DNA from 3 places in the Colwellia sp. MB02u-14 genome. Region 3 is predicted to be linked to each of the others. Evidence: predicted binding sites of a transcription regulator. Region 3 holds the regulator's gene; each other region holds the start of a gene.
What was found. Region 3 encodes MetJ, which represses methionine synthesis genes. Its sites were predicted from a motif close to TAGACGTCTAGACGTCTA; they were not measured.

Region 1: a site for MetJ is predicted at 3,055-3,072, ahead of serA (phosphoglycerate dehydrogenase). Genes of this name have one in related genera too.
Region 2: a site for MetJ is predicted at 3,316-3,333, ahead of msrA (peptide-methionine (S)-S-oxide reductase MsrA). Genes of this name have one in related genera too.

Annotation. Positions count from the first base shown of each region.
Region 1 is NZ_JACGUX010000079.1:43,062-49,264, forward strand. It holds gene H4J52_RS10525 (peptide MFS transporter) at 56-1,588, shown strand; gene H4J52_RS10530 (5-formyltetrahydrofolate cyclo-ligase) at 1,713-2,315, shown strand; gene rpiA (ribose-5-phosphate isomerase RpiA) at 2,367-3,023, shown strand; gene serA (phosphoglycerate dehydrogenase) at 3,132-4,361, shown strand; gene H4J52_RS10545 (L,D-transpeptidase family protein) at 4,968-5,858, opposite strand; gene H4J52_RS10550 (CYTH domain-containing protein) at 5,938-6,203, opposite strand, start outside.
Region 2 is NZ_JACGUX010000079.1:384,064-390,266, reverse strand. It holds gene H4J52_RS12080 (tetratricopeptide repeat protein) at 1-186, shown strand, start outside; gene H4J52_RS12075 (hypothetical protein) at 487-2,445, opposite strand; gene msrA (peptide-methionine (S)-S-oxide reductase MsrA) at 2,720-3,271, opposite strand; gene H4J52_RS12065 (HAMP domain-containing sensor histidine kinase) at 3,432-4,679, shown strand; gene H4J52_RS12060 (response regulator transcription factor) at 4,692-5,261, shown strand; gene H4J52_RS12055 (DUF3083 family protein) at 5,265-6,203, opposite strand, start outside.
Region 3 is NZ_JACGUX010000001.1:255,947-262,149, reverse strand. It holds gene metL (bifunctional aspartate kinase/homoserine dehydrogenase II) at 1-1,309, opposite strand, end outside; gene metB (cystathionine gamma-synthase) at 1,350-2,507, opposite strand; gene metJ (met regulon transcriptional regulator MetJ) at 2,690-3,022, shown strand; gene H4J52_RS01060 (hypothetical protein) at 3,023-3,388, opposite strand; gene H4J52_RS01055 (malic enzyme-like NAD(P)-binding protein) at 3,656-4,897, opposite strand; gene H4J52_RS01050 (adenylosuccinate synthase) at 5,399-6,203, opposite strand, start outside.

The DNA.
Region 1 (6,203 bases), on a different contig from region 3:
TCTAGAGGATTTTTTTATGAGTACACCTGATGATACAGGTCTAGAGCATTTAGTTATGGGGACACCTGGTAAGGGTTCTTTTTTCGGCCATCCGGCAGGACTACAAACGCTGTTTATCACAGAAATGTGGGAGCGCATGAGTTATTACGGTATGCGTATGCTACTGGTCTTATTTATGACCGCCACCTTACAAGAAGGTGGTTTAGGTTTAACCGTTGCTTCTGCTGCTGCTATCTATGGTTTATATACCGGTAGTGTTTATTTTATGGGCTTACCTGGCGGTTGGATAGCTGACCGATTAATTGGTGGTCAAAAAGCAGTTTGGTACGGCGCAATTATTATTATGATTGGCCATATTATCTTAGCTATTCCGAATGACACCACCTTTTTTATTGGTTTAATCGTCGTCATTTTAGGTACGGGTTTATTAAAACCGAATATTGGCGCTATGGTGGGTCAATTATACTCAGATGAAGATGTTCGTCGTGACAGTGGCTATGCCATTTATTATATGGGCATCAATTTAGGTTCAGTTATTGGCTATGCAGTTTGTGGCTACTTAATGGAAAATGTCGGTTGGCATTGGGCGTTTGGCGCCGCGGCTATAGGTATGGCATTAGGTTTAATTCAATACAAAATGACTACCCCTAAGCTTAACGGTATAGGAGAAAAGCCTGTATACCCGTTATCAGTTAAAGCACAAAAAACAAGCTGGACAGTGATTGGCGTCGTTCTAGCAGTTATTGCTCTGGTAACTTTTGCTGTATTTCAGGGCATATTAACCATTAAACCTGTCACCGTTGCCCAGTATGTTGCCGTAGCATTTTCTTTAATATTTGTTATTTATTATGCGGTTATTTATTTTGGTAGCTCAATTACACCCAATGAGAAGAAAAAGCTTTGGGCGTTATTACTTATTTGTATTGCCTCAGCTTGTTTTTGGTCTGGCTTTGAACAAGCGGGTTCTTCACTCAACTTATTTGCGCGTGATTATACTGACCGTATAGTGGGATCATTTGAAATACCTACGGGTTGGTTCCAAATGACCAACTCGTTCTTTATCGTTTTACTCTCACCTTTTTTTGCCGCTCTATGGATTAACTTAGGTAAAAGAATGGTCAGCCCTTCTTACGGTATAAAGTGTGCTTTTGGTTTAATCATTATGGCCAGTGGTTTTATCGTGATGTTTTTTGCTGCGCAGTATGCGGCATCAGGAATGAAAGTAGCGCCTTATTGGTTAGTCGCCACTTACTTCTTGCACACCGTTGGTGAGCTTTGCTTGAGCCCTGTTGCATTAAGTGCCGTAAGTAAATTATCCCCTAAGCGTTTCGCTGGACAAATGATGGGTGTTTTTGTATTAACCTATTCAATTGGTAATATTATTTCTGGTTTGTTAGCGGGTAACTATGATCCAAATAACGTTGCACAAATTCCTTCACTTTATCTCCAAGTGAGCTTATTCAGTATTGGTATTGGTATCATTATTTTACTGGTTGGTTTCAAATCTAGATTTTGGGAAAACTTACCTGATGATTCAGAAGCATCTGCAACTAACGCAAATGGTTCAACGGCAACGACTAACGCTTAATTAACTGTTAGTCATCGTTAAAGTGATTTTGAAAAGCCAACATCTATTGTTGGCTTTTTTATAGCTAATTTTTACTGTAACTTACTTGTTGTCGTTAGACTTATTTTATAAGGGGTTAAATATCATGAAAACAAGAGATGTGCTTCGCCAAAAAATTCGCTATCAACGCAGTTTATTAAGCGCTGACCAGCAAGCAGAACAATCACTTTTATTATCGAAAAAACTCATTAAAGAAAAAGTAGTTAAAGGCGTTAAACACATCGCTATTTATTTAGCCAATGATGGCGAGTTAAATACTCAGCCTTTTATTGATTGGTGCTGGCAAAATAACATCGCTGTTTATTTACCCGTAATACACCCCTTTAGTCAAGGGAATTTACTTTTTTTACACTATACTGAAACGTCTGCTCTTATCAAAAATAAATATGGTATTTTAGAACCTAAACTTGATGTGCGACATATAATAACTGTTGCGAACTTGGATATAATTTTTACGCCATTAGTCGCCTTCGACCGATACGGCAATAGACTGGGCATGGGCGGAGGGTTTTATGACAGAACGCTTGCTACTTGGTATGCACAATATAAGCAAAACCAACAGACTAAACCGTTACCTATTGGCTTAGCGCATGACTGTCAAAAAGTTGATAACATTCCCAGTGAAACATGGGATATTCCCCTACTTAAAATTATCACCCCTACAATCAGCTATCACTTCGACATTTAATCATCTGCTGATATACTTCTCCCTAATTTCTCCTCGCTAATTAGGATTCACATGACACAAGATGAAATGAAGAAGGCAGCAGCCCTTAAAGCACTTGAATTTATTAAAAACGATACCATTGTTGGCGTTGGCACGGGGTCTACTGTTAATCACTTTATTGACGCCCTAGCAACAATCAAAGACGACATTGAAGGTGCAGTTTCTAGCTCTAAAGTGTCGACTCAGAAGTTGAAAGCTCATGGTATCGAAGTGTTTGAATTGAATGATGTGGGTAGCATAGATGTTTATGTTGATGGCGCCGATGAAATTACTGAATATCTGTCGATGATAAAAGGTGGTGGTGCTGCACTAACTCGAGAGAAAATTGTCGCGGCCGTAGCAAAAACATTTGTCTGTATTGCCGATGAAAGTAAGCAAGTAAAAGTGCTAGGGAAATTTCCACTACCGGTAGAAGTTATTCCGATGGCACGAAGCTATGTGGCTCGTGAATTAGTTAAGTTAGGTGGCGATCCCGTTTACCGTCAGGGCGTAATTACCGATAACGGTTGTGTAATTCTCGATGTACATAACTTAGAGATACTTGATCCTAAGAAACTTGAAAACGATATTAATGCCATTGTAGGGGTTGTTACTAATGGTTTGTTTGCACTACGTGGCGCTGATGTTTTAATTTTAGGCACTAAAGATGGCGCAAAACTCATAAAATAAATCTTTAGAGTTTATACACTATATGCTAATTTAGAAATCTAGCCATCTAAATGCTTTATAGATGGTTAAGGCAATGACCACTATAGTCCTACATGAGATATTAGACCAATGAGCAATAATTCATTAGCAAAAGAAAAAATTAAAATTTTATTACTTGAAGGCGTTCACCCTAGCGCTATTGAAGAGTTAAAAATGAAAGGCTACAGCAATATTGAATGTATAAGTACATCGCTTGCTGAAGAAGATTTAATCAAAAAAATTGCTAATGTCCACTTTATTGGTATTCGCTCACGCACTCAGTTAACCGATCATGTTTTAAGCCATGCCAAGAAACTCGCCGCTATTGGTTGTTTCTGTATTGGTACGAACCAAGTTGACATTAAAGCGGCTCAAAAGCGCGGTATTCCGGTATTTAATGCCCCGTTTTCAAATACCCGCTCGGTTGCCGAACTAGTATTAGGTGAAACTTTATTATTATTACGTGGTATTCCTGAAAAAAGTGCTAAAGCACATCGTGGTGTCTGGCATAAATCTGCGGCAGGCTCTGTAGAAGCTCGCGGAAAAACGTTGGGTATTATAGGTTACGGACATATTGGTACACAGTTAGGTATTTTAGCTGAAACCTTGGGTATGCGTGTTCGCTTTTATGATATCGAAACTAAACTTACCTTAGGTAATGCGAGCCAAGCACCGAGTTTAAAAGCTTTATTACAAGAAGCTGATGTAGTTAGTTTACACGTACCTGAAACGGTTCAAACACAAAACATGATGGCAGCAAAAGAATTTGCAATCATGAAAGACGGTGTTATTTTTATCAATGCTTCTCGTGGCACCGTCGTTGATATTGATGCTCTAGCACAAGCGCTTAAAAGTAAAAAAGTCGCGGGCGCAGCAATCGATGTTTTCCCTGTTGAACCCAAAGGTAATGATGAAGAGTTTATTTCACCCTTACGCGAATTTGACAATGTTATTTTAACACCGCACATTGGTGGTAGTACTAAAGAAGCTCAGTCAAATATTGGCTTAGAAGTAGCGAGTAAACTGGCTAAGTATTCTGACAACGGTTCAACACTTTCAGCGGTTAACTTCCCAGAAGTTTCTTTGCCAGAGCATACGGGTACGAGTCGTTTATTACATATTCATCGTAACCAACCGGGTGTCTTAACCCAGATTAACCAAGCCTTTGCAAAACACAATATTAATATTGCTGCTCAGTACTTGCAAACAGATGATAAAATTGGTTATGTGGTTATTGATATTGAAGCGCAAGATAGTGTGCTTGCATTACGTGAATTAAAGCAGATTGACGGCACAATTCGCGCACGTATTCTTCATTAGTATGCAGAGAATATAATATAAAAACAGCAACGAGACTTAATGAGTCTCGTTTTTTTATTTCCATATTAACGATCCGTCATTTGACCGCATAACAGAACCTATTACAGCCCCAATAATACCCAAAGGAACGAACTTGTTGTCATACTGAATTCAAAAACCTCAGATCTTTTGTAATTATCCATTCTCGTCATAGTGAGTTTATTTCAGTATGATTCCCGTCATGCTGAATTTATTTCAGTATCATTCTCGTTGTTAAGAAAGAGATCCTGAAACAAGTTCAGGATGACGGAATTGGACTTCATACTCACGGTATTTGGGTACATGCTGAATTTATTTCAGTATCATTCCTGTCATACTGAATTTATTTCAGTATCATTCCTGTCATGCTGAATTTATTTCAGTATCATTCCTGTCATGCTGAATTTATTTCAGTATCTGCTCTTTGAGTTTTTAAAGACGAGATCCTGAAACAAGTTCAGGATGACGGAATTGGGCTTCATACTGACGGCGTTTGGCTTCATACTGACGGCGTTTTAGTTCATTCTGATGGAGCTTGGGTTCATACTAATGGAGTTGATTTATGCTCATTGACAATATCTCTTTAGCTCAATTTAATGAAACGACGACACCTTCTGGATTAGCTAGTAGTAAACTCACTTTTTTTAACATTTGAACATTATTACCTATAAAATGTTTTACTGCTTTTGTCATCACTAATTTAACTTCTACCCCCCCCTCAGGGGTTAACGGACTATGAAGTTCTATTTTCTTTCCATCGTGTTCATAAGACATTTTAATTGGCTGCTCTAATATACGAATAAGGGTGCCAATAGGAATATTGTTATATAACCATTCAATATCATTGTCATACAGGCGAATACAGCCAGAACTTGCACGCATACCAATGCCAAAACGTTTATTGGTACCGTGAAGTAAATACTCACTGGTGCCAATACGTAGTGCATATTTACCGAACGGGTTATTGGGCCCTGCCGGAACTTCTTTGACCATTTCTTTACCATGCTCTGCAAAGTAACGAGCGCGCATTTCTTGTGTTGGTCGCCAAGTAGGGTCTTTACGTTTTTCACCAATAGTACTGGTTAAATGGGGTGTTTCGAGCCCTTCTCGGCCAATACCAACAGGAAATACATAGACTAATTTTTCTCCCTTAGGGTAATAATACAACCGCATTTCAGCAAGATTGATCACAATACCTTCACGTTTACCAAAGGGTAGAAGCATTTGTTTTGGAATGACGATGTCACTGCCTGGTTCAAGTAAAAAAGGATCTACATTAGGGTTAGCGGCGAGTAATGCGAAAAAGCCAACATTATAGTTTTCAGCTAACGCTTGAAAGTAATCGCCCTTTATTGCTTTGTGAATCACTTGCTCTCCGATCAACCGGGAATCAGAAGAAGGTAGATTATAAACACTCCCCCAACTTACAAAGGTTATGAAACTACTTAACAACATCCCGAAATTAACAACCCACTTCATGAAATTATCACCCTACTTATTATCTTCAACAACATGTTATGAAAATCTATACAACACTTACGATATTACAATAAAACGATTACGATTCATCTAACCAATAAGATTTCATCGTTAGTGCTATTTTTCTGGAGCTGTCTAACGCTATCAACAACCCTTCAACTTTACTTCCTTGCCATGAGACGAGTTTTTTGGGTTTCTCATCTAACGTTTGTAGCTGCTGGTGAATAATCCACAAGGTTTGTAATTCACTGATCCCTTGTTGAATATCCAACCAAGGCGTTCGATATTCCTTACGTTCATCTTCATCGAACAATAAACCAAACCAAGTTCCCGTTAATAAACTGC
Region 2 (6,203 bases), on a different contig from region 3:
CTTGTTGCCCAGTACAGCCAAGTTAATCGTCATGAAGAAGCGTTGGTATTATTATTTAGACTCATGCAAAAAGATAGTGCAGACACGGCGAGCAAAGATTTATATCTTGATGTGCTAAAGGCATTGCCTGATGGCGATCCATTAGCGAATAAATATCGAAGAAAATTATACACCTTGATGTATTAATTGCATAAAACAGTTAATGCAAAGTTTTATTTATTACTTAATTTGAAAAATAGCATAGGAATGAACTACTTTCTTACTTAATGCGCAAATTTGATTCAACATGGTTTAAAAGCTCAAAGGCAGGTCGATAATTTAATTGTGATTAGAAGTAAACTGAAAACCAAAAACTTCAGGACTACTTATTATTATGTGTGTTTGCCCTTATATTACCCTTCAATTTTTTGTTAAATATCTAATGGCCTAATTATTTAAAGTAGTTGATAATAATTAGGCCATTAAAAAATAAAATGATTAGTGAACTTATAGATTATTTAATTTGGTTAACAAGTCCTTTTGCTCAGATGATAAGTGAGTCTCTTGCTTTAATAACAAGTTTAATAGAGGCTTGATGCCAGAGCTATAATTTAATAATGTCCAGTCTAGTGCTGTTAAACCTAAATTATTATTAAAGGGTTCACTTTCAAACGTTGGCTCAAGCAATAATTTAATTAGTTGGATGTTCTTTTGTCTAACGGCTTGGAAGAGTACTGATTTATGACTTTTATTGATTAACTTTCCTTTTTTTAAAAGATCAATTGTAAACTCACTGTATTCTGGTATTGCTAGTAATTCATCTAGGGATGAATTATGTATTGGTACGCCTAGGCTAAACCAATCAAATAATATGTCTTGTGGTACCCTTTCTTGTATCCCTATCTCGATAAGAAACCTATTGTTTCGATATAAGTAGTCTAGAGGTATACTTCTACTGTTTAACGAATCTCCGATTTTTGACCAGTTCCCTAAAACAATATTAGTATTCATTAAGGTTGATGTATTTCTGAATTTTTTGCTTGTTCTATCGGCTTTAACTTTTGGTTCTAGAGGCATATTAGGAAAAATATAACTTTTGATATACCAGTCAACATATATATCACCCATTAGTTTCATTCGCTCAATCATAGGTTTTGTATCTGTAGCTTTCTTTATAGCTATTAAATCGAGCAAGATTTTTTTTTCTAACAAGTTATCAAATCGATAATGAGAATTTTTAGGAATTTTCTTACATGATGGGTCATAAGAGAATATGAATTCTGGCCATGCTTTTTGTGCTATTTGAAGTCGCTCCGCGTAAGTAATTACAGCGTTGCGTAAGTCATCGTCTATTTTATCAAATGCTTCTAGAGTTGTATTTGTAACTTTCTGTTTTAATGCTATTTTTTGTTCTTCTTTTAAAGAACCTCTACTGCTCAGGTATGATGACAATATATCTGCGTCAACAGGAATATCATGTTCAAGTAACATATCCAATTTAGTATTAAAGATATTACTATCCTCGGCCAATTGTAATATATTTACCGGTTTCGGTCTTTGGTCATATTGCATTTTATCTTTTAGTAGGACATTTATAGCATCTGAACGATCACCCAAAGACTTTTCTAGTATAATCTTTAAAGATTCTTGTTTTGAGTATTTTGCTGCAAAGCTGGTATAAGAATAATTAACCCCACCATTAAAAAATTCATTCCAATGATGGTTACGTTCACTATCTGGTAAGTGCTTAATCATAAGCAATAAAACATTTGTTTCAACGTTCGGAGAAAGTGCATTTAATATGGTGTTGGGTCTAATAGGTACACCAGAGTCGACTAAGCTCTGAAAGATTGAAATATCGGGTAAAGTTCCTTTTTTCTCAAGTAAAAACTCGATTATAGATTTAGGGTGACCATAAAAAGCAGACAAGTTCATATGTACATCCAACTCGCCCGCCTTTACTGCATCAGCTATGGATTGGTAATCTCCTTTGAATTTATCTATTTGTTTAAAATTGTACAGTAACTGTTCTTTGTTTACTTTTTCAGATATATAAATTGGTGGTTCGAATAAAATGGATGCAGTTTCTACTTCAGTGCGATCATAGAGTTTTGAATCGATTAAAATATTCCGTATTTCTTGGTTGTTAAAGCCGCTTTTTTTATAAAAATTTAATAAGTTAATTAGTGATTGATTGTTATATTGGGTGCGGTTACTCATTACATCAGATACATAAAGTGCAGAATGACATGTTCCTAATTTTGATAGGCTTAAAGTGTTCGTTGTGTTTTTGGTCTGAATAGCATGGCGATTTAATTTAGAAGTGCTTAAATCATTGGTTACTTTTGTTTCATTACTTACAAGGAGATTTTCCGAATTTCTGTTTGTTGAGCTACCACTATCAAACATCAGGTAAACTAGAGTGCTGCAAAGTACTGCCAAAATGAATAAGACTTTATTGGTCATTAAACTTTCCTGTAGTTTTAAATAAAGGCCACCAAGAAGCACACCTCGCTTCTGTTTGGCAAGTTAAAGCCTTGCCAGACAGCGTCCATTAGCGAACAAATATTGAATAAAATTATACACCTTGATGTATTAAGTCATTAATCATCGGTATGTAAACCATTAAAAGTCTCACTTATTATTTATAGGAGGGACTTAAAACGTGGCCTATACCCAGATAAAAAATATTGATGAAGCCTTAATATAAAGTTTAAGCTACATCAGCTATCTATTTAGTCTAAGTCTCTGTAGGTTTTAGTTTACCTACAAAGGTTTTTCTAAATTTTGCTAATTTTGGCGAAACAACCGTTTGGCAATAAGGGTTACCAGGATTGTTATTAAAATAGTCTTGATGTAAGTCTTCACCAGAGAAGAACACTGATGCTTTGGTCACTTCGGTCACGACAGCTGAACTGTACATATTACTAGCGTCGACTTCTTTAATAATATCTTTAGCAGTTTGCTGTTGATCTTTATTGTGATAAAAAATTCCTGAACGATACTGAGTACCTATATCGTTGCCTTGACGATTTAACTGACTGGCATCGTGCAGTGTGAAGAAAACTTCTAAGATTTCACGACTCGTAATTGCGCTGTTATCAAAAGTTAGTTGCACAACTTCGGCATGACCCGTTTGACCTAAGCAAACATCTTCATAGGTTGCTAGTGCGGCACTCCCCCCCATATAACCTGAGATTGCAGATTTAATTCCTATTAATTGGTTGTATGCCCCTTCAATACACCAAAAGCAACCGCCAGCTAGTGTGATTTTTTCTTCATGTGATGACATTAAAATTAACCGTAATATATGTAATTAAAATAACTGTACAGCAATAGACGTTTAGATGTCTATATGTTTTTATTTGAAATTTAAAAAAACTACTTTTGATCCGTTTTAAAGGTCAAAATTAGCGTAATATCAACACATACTATTAACTAGAACAAACGTTATGTCTTTATTTTTTCGAAAATTCAATCAAGTTCGCACGGTTCTATTACTGCGCAGTGTGGTCATTATCATTCAGCTTATATTGATATTTTTTGTTAACGTAGTTTTGGCATATCAGCTTCCTTGGTTACCGTTAATCATTGTTATTTTAAGCGAAATTTTATTTACCTTAGCGAGCTATTTATATTATCGTTCGGGTAAAGAAGCAGATAAGTTTGCTTTACTTGGGCAAGTTTGTGCTGATATTTTATTTCTAGCACTCATTCTTTATTACAGTGGTGGAGCAACTAATGCCTTCGTCTCTTTACTGCTTATCCCTATTGCTATTGCAGCTGTAACATTACCCCCGCTAATGTTAGGAGGTGTTGCGTTACTAGCTATTGCTTCTTACAGTGTTTTACTTTGGTTATTACCCATGTCAGTTATGCATGGCAATATGGAAAGTCACTTTATTGGTATGTGGATTAACTTTCTATTTTCTAGCATTGTCGTTGCTACAGTTGTTGGGCGAATGGCTCGAAGAATTTCCCAAAAAGAATTAGCGATAGCAGCTTTTCGGGAAGAGCAATTAAAGCAAGAAAAAGTCATGTCATTAGGTGTTGCTTCAGCACAAATAACGCATCAGCTCGCCACGCCTATTGCTACAGTACAGCTACTGGTCGATGAGCTCAGTGATGAGTTACCAGAACACCCGGTGGTGGCAGACCTTCAATTACAATTATTACGCTGTAGTAAAAGTTTAGCTGAATTTCGTGAAATGGTTTTTGAGATAAAAGAGCAAAAATCAAAGGTAGTTTATTGTACTGACATTATTAAACAGGTAGCTGAACATATTAGTCTTAATTACCCAGAGATTAGTGCTAATTTTTTACCTAATAATAATCAGTCTCCATTAGGTAAAAACGCAGAAATATTAGCAGATTCCTCTTTATTACCGGCGATTTTAAATTTAGTCAATAATGCCGTCCAAGCAACTAAAATGAATAATAGTGATAGAATTGAACTATCCAGTGCCTGTGATCACATAAACTGGCAGCTAAGTATTCGTGATTTTGGTCGGGGTTTTACTCCCTCAACGTTAAGTGAGTTAGGCGTTAAACCTGTCAATAGCAAGCATGGTTTAGGTATGGCTGTATTTTTGAGTCATGCAAGTTTAGAGCGATTAGGTGGAAGATTAACCTTAACCAATCATCTTGATGGTGGCGCTTTAGTAACGTTAAAATTACCCTTAATTACTGATGGTATGTAAGGAGTGAAGTGAATGAAACTATTAATTGTTGAAGACGATAGCGCCTTTGCAAGTATGCTTAAACGGCGTATGGAAAAATATGGATATAGCTGTTGGTTAGCCAATAATATTAATGATGCGTTATTGACTTGTCATCGTCAGTTACCTGAATTTATATTACTGGATATGAAGCTTCATCATGAGAGTGGCTTGAATTTGATTACTCCCATGAGAAAATTGCTACCACATAGTCGCATTATTCTTTTAACTGGGTTTGCGAGTATTGCTACCGCTGTTGACGCAATAAAACTTGGCGCTGATGATTACCTCACTAAACCGGTAGATACACAAACGTTGTTATCGGCATTAGCTAAAAATAATAATTCTTCTATAAAACACTCAATGCCTACTTTCAATAGAGGGGAAGATATTAACAATGAGCCAACGCTTTCAACTGAGCAAGTTGAATGGGAGCACATTCAACAGGTATTAAAATTTAATAATGGTAATGTTTCAGCAACCGCACGTCAGCTTTCAATGCACCGCAGAACGTTACAAAGGAAGCTGCAAAAAAAACCAACGGTTAATACCGGCGCTCGTTAAGCATTATTCTTGAAAGTCATAAGCAATATGTTGATGAAACCTTACGGTTAGTTCATCTTTATTGATTGGAATTTCAAGCTCTGTTGCTAATAAACGCATGGCTTGCTCTATTTGATTCATAAATCTCCCGTATCCGCTATGTTGTGAATCCTCTGTGGTAGCAACAAAAATCAACTGTACATTATCAACCAGTTCATCCGCCTTCCATTTGCTAACCAAGCCACAAGGGCTTTGTTTAGGGTTATAACCTAACATTTGTAGTTCACCTATTTTTGAAATTATTTCATGCAAACTATGACGAACAATTGGCACTAAACCATTAGCAATTAAGGCGCCGTTGTTTAAATTAAATCGCTTTGCCACCAGTGAAAAAGTATCAGTTAAGTAGGTATAAAGTGGATTATAGGGGTCTTTAGAATTAGCATCAATATCAACTAAACCCAATAAACGATTATCAATGGTTAAGTTAATAACCGCATAACTGATTGCCGAGCAGTCAGGTGATATCACGACATTATGAGCATTATAACGGTCATAAATGGGGCGTAACTTATGCGCTTGTGTCCCTAAACAGCCCTTATTCTTAGCAAATAAATCATAGGTGAGATGCTGATGGTCACGCAGGCGAATAGCCTTATTCGGTAAATTTATTTGCTCAGAAAAGCTATGAAGTAATGTTGTTACTTTCTGATGGAATATGGCAGCGTTGAAACGAATATCGTCGCCTGAAGCTAAGAATAACAACGTAATTTTTTTTACACGAATACAGGCATCAAAAAAAGAGTTCTGTAGTTCATGGTTTTGTGGATCGTAATAAAATAAAATTTGCTGATTAGTTTGCCATTGATGCATTTCTTGGCTGTAGCGAACACGTACTAATTTGTCGTTAGCAATAAACAAGGTACTTTTTATTTCATAATCATTGCTGAGCGTAAATAATAA
Region 3 (6,203 bases):
TGAGTAACTCCCCCGTACAACTCTGCTGAAGAACGGCAATAATACTATGTTCACTTAACGAGTTAACCACATAAAGCACTTTGGAATGTTTGAGAGCACGCTTAAAACGCGCTTGAATATTACCTTGGTTCACTACACTGTGACCAACAATAGCTAAAATTGAAACCGGTGTGAATGACACGTCGGTATCATGATTGGCTAACCATTGACTAACCAACTTTTGTTGTGCTCGGTGAATAACAATAAAACCTTGTTTAACATCACTGCAAATAGCAGAAAACTCATGGTTAGCCTGCCCAGCCAATGAACCAGTTAAACTTGTTGATTGAACCAGTAATAAATCATTGAGTGAAGTCACTGATAGTTCTTGCTTAGCAATTTGACCAAATTTACCAATTTCTGTACCAGATATTTCGGGATCAAAACTGCTTGCTACATGTAAATGCGTACTGTGGTTCGTGAGCGGTTGTAAAGTTTTTGCATGTAAAACGGGGTTACCCAAGCGACCAAGCTCTTTTGCTACACCGTTTGGTAAACGGTGTAATTTACGAGCAAGTGGTACAACACGGGGATCAGCACTGTATATACCATCGACATCAGTCCAGAGCGTAACATTCAACGCACCCGACAGCGATGCGATTATTGTTGCTGAATAGTCACTGCCATTACGTCCTAATGTACAGGTCTCACCTCGTGAGTTTTTAGTAATGTAGCCAGTAATGACTGCCAACTTTCCCTTTTGTAATATTTCCTGAAATTGTTTTTTGCTGCTTTGATTATCAACTGCACACTCTTTATCGTTATTAATAACTAAGAAATCACGCGCATCAATTGAATAACTTGGACACACTTGCTCACTCAGCACTGCGGATAATAAACGCGCAGACCACACTTCTCCATAGGCCAGCATATCAGCATGATGTTGACGCGGTTGCTCTGTTAACCAAACGGTTAATTGATCTATATCATCAGACAAAATCTCAATTAAGCATGCGGCTCTACTCTTATTTAATAGTTCACTAATTAATACACTTTGTGACTGTTTTAATGCCTCAATGGCAACTAAAAGATCCTGACTATTTTCAACAGCGAGTTCATAAATATTGAATAAGTCATCCGTCGTATTACCATTAGCAGAGACAACGACTAAATCATCTAACTGACAATTTTTGCGAATAATAGCAACCACACGCTCAATACATTGTGTGGTTGCCAAGCTGCTACCACCAAATTTATGTGCATGTATAGCATGTTTGGCAAGTTGGTTATTCCCGGATGATAACGGTTCTACTGTATTTGACTGTGTCATTTTCACTCATTAATTATTCTACTAAAAATAGCCTAAAAACTTAAATTTGGCTCGCAAGTAAAGCTTGTTCCAAATCACTGATAATATCAGTAATATCTTCAATACCTACAGAAATTCTGACTAAGGATTGCGTGATACCTGCAGCAATTTGTGCTTCAATCTCCATACCTGCGTGAGTCATCGTTGATGGATGACTGATTAAACTTTCGACGCCACCTAACGATTGTGCCAAGGTAAAGAGTGCTAACTTATCAAACAACACTTTAACCGCTTCAACACCGCCTTTTATTTCAAAACTCATCATAGCGCCAAAATCTTTTTGTTGCCGCTTAGCAATTTCATGTCCTGGATGATCTTTCAAACCAGGAAAATACACGGCATTAATTGCTGAGTGATTTTTTAGGTATTTTGCCACAACATTTGCATTCTCTTGATGTTGTTTCATGCGAATAGGCAATGTTTTTAAGCCGCGTAATGCAAGATAGCTGTCAAATGGTGAGCCCGTAATACCAATACAATTTGCCCACCACGCAAGTTCTACACCAAGCTCCTGGTCTTTTGTTACTAATACACCACCAACCACATCACTATGACCGTTAATATATTTAGTTGTTGAATGAAAAACAATATCCGCGCCTAATAATAACGGCTGCTGCAAAAGAGGTGAAAGAAAAGTATTATCTACCGCAACTAAAGCTCCTACATTATGACTCGCCTGAGTGACCTTTTCTATATCAACCAAACGTAATAATGGGTTACTCGGTGATTCAACCAGAACTAATCTTGGCTTTTTCGCCAGTGCTTGAGCTAAGGCTTCCTCATCGTTTTGGTCAACAACGATAACATTAAATTGGCCACGTTTTGCTAAATGGGTAAATAATCGATAACTGCCACCATAACAGTCATGGGGGATAATAACAGTATCTTGTGTTGTCAGTAGTTGACAGATTAAATGAACAGCAGACATACCGGTACTAGTGACTATACCAACTGCGCCATGCTCTAAATCAGCAATAGCTTGCCCAAATGTACTTCGTGTTGGATTTCCTGTCCTAGAATAATCAAACTGGCGCTTATCATTAAAGCCTTTTAAAGCGTAAGTACTCGATAAATGAATTGCAGGTACAACGCCACCATGGTGTTTATCACTATTAATACCCGCTCTAACCGCCAATGTTGCTGGTTTTTTGCTTGTCATTTTTTGCTCCAATTGGACAATAAAATCAAATAGATGTTTGGACGTCTATAACTCTAAACGCTTTACTTTTGCCGGTCAAGAACTTTAGACTTCTAAACTTCTACACATTCGTTATTGACTCAACGCCAACAACCAGTAAAATCGAACCTATAAAAAATAATTTAGCTAAACAAGGTAATTAGATGGCAAAGTGGAATGGCGATTATATAAAACCATACGCCGAACATGGGAAAAAAAGTGAGCAAGTTAAAAAAATCACCGTATCAATTCCGTTGCGTGTGCTTAAGGTGTTAACTGACGAACGCACACGTCGACAAGTTAATAATTTACGCCATGCGACAAACAGTGAATTATTATGTGAAGCTTTTTTACATGCTTTTACTGGACAGCCTCTTCCTGATGATGGTGATTTGACAAAAGACAATACTGAAATGCTCCCCAAAAGTGTTCGAGATGCACTGATAGCAAAGGGGATTACCGACTTTAGTCAATTTGAAGTAGATGACGAGCAGTAATTATTTACACTCATTTAAAGACGCTTTAGCGTCTTTTTTTATGCCTAAACGATAAGCATCGATAACACCCACTCCCCAACAAATTACGAGTATATAGGTTAATGTGCTCACCCAGAACGGATCAAAAGTAATAGGGTGTTTTGCTATTTCATTTGCAAGTACTTGGCTGTTTAGCCCAATTTCACCTGATTTTACTCTATCAATAAGTGGCTGATATTTACTGACCACCTCTTCAATATACACATAAGCCGTTATTGAAAATACTAAAATTAGCGCTATTGCACGCCGATAGGACTGAAAAACTAGTTGGCCAACTCCTGGGTAAACAAGCGTAGAAAGTAAAACTGCTTTTGTTACGTTTTTCATTATGGCTCTCCCGCGTGTTCATCTTAGTTTATTTGCATTACATTTTACTGATTATTCCATATAATTTTCAAGCATCACTAATGCGGCAACGCCAGAATCAACCGCGGCTTGGGCAAGTGCAACTCGACCACATAAACCACGATTGCTCCTTTGCGCTGATTATTCCATATAATTTTCAGGCATCGCTAATGCGACAACGCCAGAATCAACCACAGCTTGGGCAAGTGCAACTCGACCACATAAACCACGATTGCTCCTTTGCGCTGATTATTCCATATAATTTTCAGGCATCGCTAATGCGGCAACGCCAGAATCAACCGCAGCTTGGGCAACAGCAAGTGCAACTCGACCACATAAACGCGGGTCCATTGGTTTAGGAATGATATATTCCTTACCAAAAGTTAAACTTTGCTCACCGCTAGCATCTAGCACTTCCTGCAAAACAGGTTCTTTTGCTAATTCACGGATGGCATTAACAGCAGCAATTTTCATTTCATCGTTAATCCTTCTAGCACGAACATCTAATGCTCCACGGAAAATAAAAGGAAAACATAAAACATTATTAACTTGGTTAGGGTAATCAGAACGTCCAGTGGCAATAATAAGATCATCGCGAACAGCAAGCGCTAATGCTGGTTTAATTTCAGGATCGGGGTTTGAACAAGCAAATATCACCGGATTCGCCGCCATCATTTTTACATTTTCAACAGAAAGTAAATTTGGCCCAGAAACACCGACAAATACATCTGCGCCATCGATGACATCTTCTAGCGTACGTTTATCGGTATTATTAGCAAACATACGCTTGTATTCATTAAGATCGTCACGACGAGTATGAATAACACCTTTAGTATCTAACATGTAGATTTTTTCTCGCTGAGCGCCACATTTTATTAAGAGTTCCATACAAGCAATTGCTGCAGCACCTGCCCCAAGACACACTATATTGGCGTCTTTAATATGTTTACCTTGAATTTCTAAGGCATTGATCATACCTGCAGCAGTAACGATAGCGGTACCATGTTGATCATCATGAAATACAGGTATTTTACAACGTTCAATAAGGGCCTTTTCAATAGCAAAACACTCTGGCGCTTTAATATCTTCTAAGTTAATGCCGCCAAAACTATCTGCAATATTAGCCACCGTATTAACAAATTCTTCAACTGTCTTATGTTTGACCTCGATATCGAATGAATTAATGTTTGCAAATCGCTTAAACAATAACGCTTTACCTTCCATCACTGGCTTAGCAGCCATACCACCTAAATTACCTAAACCTAAAATAGCGGTACCGTTAGTAATAACAGCAACCGTATTACCTTTGCCGGTATATTTGTAAACATCATCTGGGTTTGCTGCAATTGCACGTACCGGCTCAGCAACACCGGGGCTGTATGCGAGCGCTAAATCAAGGCTAGTTTCAGCAGCGGTAGTTAATTCGACACTTATTTTCCCTGGCGTTGGGAATTGATGGTAATCAAGTGCTTGTTGGCGAAAATCAGTCATGATGAGTCCTATGCGTTAGGTAAATTTATTATGTTTTTTATGCTATTTTTTAAGTTTTATTATTTTTACATACAGTATAGTTATATATATTATGGCAATCTTACATGTTGTTCCAACATTATTCTTATATAAAAAAGTGCCAGAAGCCACAACAAACATACCCTCAGCACTTTTCTATTGCACATCATAAAACTAAATATTCGTTATATAGCTTAATCTATTCATCTAATACTTATGTACATTTTATAAACTTCATTCACTGGCTAAACTTAGCTTTCTATTTTTGTTTTTTTCAATGCACAATAGCGAATTTATCACTAAATTTTAACATTAAAACCATAACGTTCATTAACTTTATAACTTATGATTGTAGTGTTAGTAATTTTTTTTGCATTTATATTCAAATCAATGTTTGAATATATTTTATTTTTGATGAAAAAAAAACCACCTAAAAGGTGGTTTTAATAAAATTTTATTTTAGAAAATATGCTGTATTATGTGTTAATCAGTGAACGGATTAACTAAAATAATAGTTTCATTACGTTCTGGTCCTGTTGAAATAATATCAACCGGTACGCCTGTCAATTCTTCAATACGCTTGATGTAAGCAATTGCATTAGCAGGTAAAACATCACGAGAAGTTGCTCCAACTGTTGTTTCAGACCAGCCCGGCATTTCTTCGTAAACAGGTGTAATACACTCATAACCTTCAGCAGCCGTTGGCGGCACGGTGATAATATCACCCGCTTGAGTTTTGTAGCCTGTACAAATTTTAAGTGTTTTTAAACCATCTAAAACATCAAGTTTAGTTAAACAGAAACCTGTTACGCTGTTAACTTGAATCGCGCGATGCATTGCAACGGCATCAAACCAACCACAACGTCGCTCACGACCCGTAGTTGCGCCAAATTCATGGCCAACGGTGCCTAAGTGTTCACCCACTTCATCGTCTAGTTCTGTTGGGAAAGGACCCGAACCAACACGCGTTGTGTATGCTTTAGTAATGCCTAATATATAATCTAAGTGACGAGGTCCAAAACCACAACCGGTAGCAACGCCACCTGCAGTAGTATTTGAAGACGTTACATAAGGGTAAGTACCGTGATCAATATCCAGTAAAGTGCCTTGAGCACCTTCGAACATAATTGACTCACCGTTTTTACGCGCTTGATCAAGCATTTCAGGTATATCAGCAACCATCTTAAGGATCACATCACGCACCGCGAGGGCATCAGCAAGGACTGTTTCATAACAAACAGGCTCAACTTTGTAGTAATGTTCTAAAGAGAAATTATGGTATTCAACA